One region of the Bartonella tribocorum CIP 105476 genome, then DNA from elsewhere that is predicted to be linked to it. Evidence: predicted binding sites of a transcription regulator. Region 1 holds the regulator's gene; the other holds the start of a gene.

Region 1 (2,417 bases):
CTTATCAGTTTCAATAGAAGCTTCTTTTGTTCCTCCTTTGGCTACACCCACTATAGCTGGACGTAAAACTCTTTCCCCGATAATATAACCGGCCTGAACGACTTGTTGAACAGTGTTATCGGGAACATCGGCATTAGGAATTTCAAACATCGCTTGATGAAAGTGAGGATCAAATTTTTGCCCCTCTGGATGAATTTTCTGCACCCCATGACGTTCTAATGCTGCCATCATGGCGCGCTCAGTCATTTCAACACCTTCTGCCAATGACTTCAAACCAGCATCACTCTCCCGTGCACCTTCTGGAATCGCTTCCAAAGCACGATTGAGATTATCAGAAACAGATAACATATCCCGCGCAAAATTAGCAATGGAATAAGCCCTTGCATCCGCTACATCACGCGCCGTACGGCGTCGAAGATTTTCCATATCTGCAGCAAGACGTAAAAGCTGATTTTTCAGCTCTTTATTTTCATCCTGCAAAGACGCTAAAGGATCAACCTCTTTACTTTCTTCCTCAACATCTTCGCGTGCTTCTGTTTTATGTGTTTTTAAAAATTCATCAGCTGCTTGTTTAAGTGTATTACGATCAGCTGGATTTTTTAAATCGCAATTTTCAAATGAAGCGTCAGTAAATTTGTTTTTTTCATCAGACATAAAAATTTTATTCCTTCATAAGATTTATTATTCTCGATATCGAAATTTTACAGACAAAAATCAAGAGGTACTGATGTATATTAATACAATGAGCTTTTATAGTACAAATACTTACCTGCATCGTTTTAACGCAATAACTGTGATACAAGTTGAGCCGTATAATCAACCATGGGCACAATCCTTGCATAGTTAAGCCGTGTAGGACCAATAACGCCTAAAGCACCAATGACTCTTTGTTGTGAATCACGATAAGGTGCTACGACTAAAGAAGAACCAGAAAGTGAGAATAACTTATTTTCTGACCCAATAAAAATTCGAACCCCTGAACCTTCATCCGTTAAATCGAGAAGCTGTGCCATACTCTCACGCGTTTCAAGATCATCAAACAAATGGCGTAACCGTTCTAAATCTTCTTCTGCTTTCACATCTTCAAGCAAATTACTGCGTCCACGAACAATAAGGTGTATTTTATGATCAGCACCTTCTCCTCCTAGGAGAGCTAATCCCGTTTCAACAAGATGATGTGATAAATCATCAAGTGCAGCCCGCGTCTCTGCACACAGACAAGCAATTTCTTCTTTAGCTTCACTCAATGTACGTCCTTGAATATGAGCATTGAGAAAATTCGTTGCTTCTGTCAATTGTGCATGGGTAACCCCTTCTGGCAAATGAACAATACGATTTTCAACCTCACCTTGTTGAGTCACCAAAACGGCAAGAGCGTGCTCCCTATCAAGGCGCACAAATTCAATATGTTTCAATGTTCCTTCTTGTTTTGTTGCGAGAACAAGCCCTGCCCCACGCGAGAGATCTGAAAGAACTCGGCTTGCTTGAACAAGAAAATGTTCAACCGATTGTGCATGACCAGCCTCTTTGACTTGCATTTCAATATTTTCTCGCTCCTCGTTTGGCAAATCACCCGCTTCCATAAATGCATCAACAAAAAAGCGTAAACCCGATTGGGTTGGCATTCGCCCTGCCGAAACATGCGGTGCATAAATCAAACCGAGATGTTCAAGATCACTCATCACATTGCGAATCGTCGCAGGTGATAATGTCTGTTGCAAAAGTCGCGAAAGATTGCGTGACCCCACAGGTTCACCATCATTAAGATAGGCTTCAACAATATGGCGAAAAATATCACGTGAACGCTCATCAAGATATTTTAGTTCATTATCAATAGGTTTGTGCTTCATCACAATTATTTCAATACTTAAAAAAACACTCTTTTCTTATATAAGTTTTGCTAAGGTTTGGTCAAATAATCTAAAGCAGTAAAGCAGTATAGGGATATATTATCCTATTGAGCCATAAAATACCATCTTTTAGAGTGATGATATGAGGTAAATAAATTATGCATGAGGTGTTTTTATGAAAGAGTGTGATTGGATATTTAAGACAGGAACTGTGGCCTTCTTTAGGAGCTTACCAAGAGAAGCTTGATTGTTTACAAACCACTGCGAGTGGAAAATTGTCTTTTTTTGCCATAAAAAGCTCTTATAAAAAAATCGTCTCTCTTATCTTTTCAATCGTTATCTTTAAAAAATACAAAAAATTTTATTTGAATAAAATATCATAAAACGTGTAAAATAACTCTATCATGTAAAACCAAGCAGAATATGTGTTAAGCATTTAAGCTGGCTTTTAGCACTAAAATAGTTTCCCTTTCATTTTTGGAGCAATCTATATGAGAAGCATAGCAGATAAAAAACTTGTCATTGCTACACATAACACTGGTAAATTACATGAAATCACCACTTTGG
Region 2 (2,417 bases), 470 kb from region 1:
CAATAACGGGTTTATAGACGTTGAGTTCAAAGTGCCCTTGGCTGGCGGCAAAGGTTACGCTGGTATGATTACCAAAAACTTGGGCTGCAACCATGGTCATAGCTTCACACTGGGTGGGGTTGATCTTGCCGGGCATAATAGAAGAGCCAGGTTCATTTTCAGGGAGGTTGAGTTCGCCTAAGCCGGAACGGGGGCCAGAGCCTAAAAACCGAATGTCATTGGCAATTTTAAAGAGATCAGCAGCGAGGGCATTCAAGCTTCCGTGGAAATGTGCAAGTGCGCCATGATGGGCAAGCGCTTCAAATTTATTGTGCGCTGTCTTAAAGGATATTCCTGTGAGGGTGCTGATGGTTTGTGCAAAGGCAACGTCAAAACCTTTTGGAGCGTTGAGCCCTGTTCCGACAGCTGTTCCACCTTGAGCAAGCATTTGAACATCAGCAAGGGCTGTTTCAATACGACGAAGATTGGCTTCTAGGGCGACCCGATAGCCTGAAAATTCTTGTGCAAGCGTTAAGGGGGTTGCATCTTGTGTATGGGTGCGTCCAATTTTGATAATGTCGGCAAATTCTTCTTCTTTTTTCTTGAAAGTGGTAATGAGTGCTTCAAGAATAGGAAAAAGATGTTGGCGCGTTTGCAGCGTGGTGGCAATGTGCAGTGCTGTGGGAAAGGAATCGTTTGATGATTGACTCATATTGACATGGTCATTGGGATGAACAGGCTTTTTGCTTCCCAGTTTGCCCCCCAAAAGCATGCTCGCATGGTTGGCAATCACTTCGTTGACATTCATATTGCTTTGTGTCCCTGAGCCTGTTTGCCAAACAGAAAGGGGAAAATGCGTATCGAAGGCGCCAGAGAGAACTTCATCGGCAGCAGTGACAATCGCTTTTCCAATCTTGGGGGAAAGTTTGCCTTTGTCCATATTGACAAGAGCAGCCGCTTTTTTGATAAGGCTTAAGGCATAAATGATGGTAAGGGGCTGCTTTTCAGTGCCAATATTAAAATTATGCAGAGAACGTTCAGTTTGTGCCCCCCAATAACGATCTTGGCGGACCGAAATCGTTCCAAAGCTATCCGTTTCCTGACGTGTTTCAACCATGATAAGATCCTTTTTTGTTCACGGGTTCTTAAAAAAGCTAGATAACGCGAAAGTGCAAGAAGAAGCAAGACATGGAAGTCTCATTTATAGAGAAATTATTTTATGGCTATCCTTGACATTGAGAAAAGCCGATTTTATATCTTGGATAGTGTTAGCACTCATGACTTAAGAGTGCTAGCAAGAGCTTTCTAAGATTAATGCAATTATGTTCAGTTTTAAGGATTTAAAACATGGCTAATATACAATTCCGCCCACTTCACGACCGTGTCGTTGTTCGTCGGGTTGAATCTGAAAATAAAACCGCTGGTGGGATTATCATTCCGGATACAGCAAAAGAAAAACCACAAGAAGGTGAAGTTATTGCTGTTGGCAATGGCGCTCTCGACGATAACGGAAAGCGCGTGCCTTTAGAAGTCAAAACAGGGGACCGTATTTTGTTTGGAAAATGGTCTGGAACTGAAGTCAAGATTAATGGGGAAGACCTCTTAATCATGAAAGAATCTGACATTATGGGAATTATGGGCTAATTAAAAGCGCTCAAATTTTCATTGTGTACTATTTTGAGAAAAACTCCAAGGAGAAATTAAATGGCTGCTAAAGAAGTCAAATTTGGCCGTGAAGCGCGTGAGCGTTTGTTGCGCGGTGTCGACATCCTTGCTAATGCGGTTAAGGTGACACTCGGCCCTAAAGGGCGCAATGTGGTGATCGATAAATCATTTGGTGCGCCGCGTATCACAAAAGATGGTGTATCCGTTGCAAAGGAAATCGAACTGGAAGATAAGTTCGAAAATATGGGTGCGCAGATGTTGCGCGAAGTTGCTTCTAAAACCAATGATATTGCTGGGGATGGAACAACAACGGCAACTGTTTTGGGACAAGCTATCGTACAAGAAGGTGTCAAAGCCGTTGCTGCGGGCATGAACCCTATGGATCTTAAACGCGGAATTGATGCTGCTGTGGATGAAGTGGTGGCTAATCTTTTCAAAAAAGCTAAAAAAATCCAAACTTCTGCAGAAATTGCGCAAGTTGGAACCATTTCGGCCAATGGTGCTGCTGAAATCGGTAAAATGATTGCTGATGCCATGGAAAAAGTGGGCAATGAAGGCGTTATTACCGTAGAAGAAGCTAAAACGGCTGAAACGGAATTGGAAGTCGTGGAAGGAATGCAGTTTGATCGTGGCTATCTTTCCCCTTACTTCGTCACGAATGCTGAGAAAATGGTTGCAGATCTTGATGATCCTTACATTCTCATTCACGAAAAGAAACTGTCTAATTTGCAATCCTTGCTTCCCGTTTTGGAAGCCGTTGTTCAGTCTGGCAA

What was found. Region 1 encodes HrcA, which represses chaperone genes, less so after heat shock. Its sites were predicted from a motif close to GTTAGCACTCNCNNNNNGNGAGTGCTAAC; they were not measured.
Region 2: groES (co-chaperone GroES) is a predicted target of HrcA. The motif match lies at 1,247-1,275, and genes of this name have one in related genera.

What each region holds. Positions count from the first base shown of each region.
Region 1 covers NC_010161.1:74,751-77,167, reverse strand. Annotated here, with positions in the region: gene grpE (nucleotide exchange factor GrpE) at 1-654, opposite strand, end outside; gene hrcA (heat-inducible transcriptional repressor HrcA) at 780-1,850, opposite strand; gene rdgB (RdgB/HAM1 family non-canonical purine NTP pyrophosphatase) at 2,342-2,417, shown strand, end outside.
Region 2 covers NC_010161.1:2,226,888-2,229,304, reverse strand. Annotated here, with positions in the region: gene fumC (class II fumarate hydratase) at 1-1,096, opposite strand, end outside; gene groES (co-chaperone GroES) at 1,327-1,623, shown strand; gene groL (chaperonin GroEL) at 1,684-2,417, shown strand, end outside.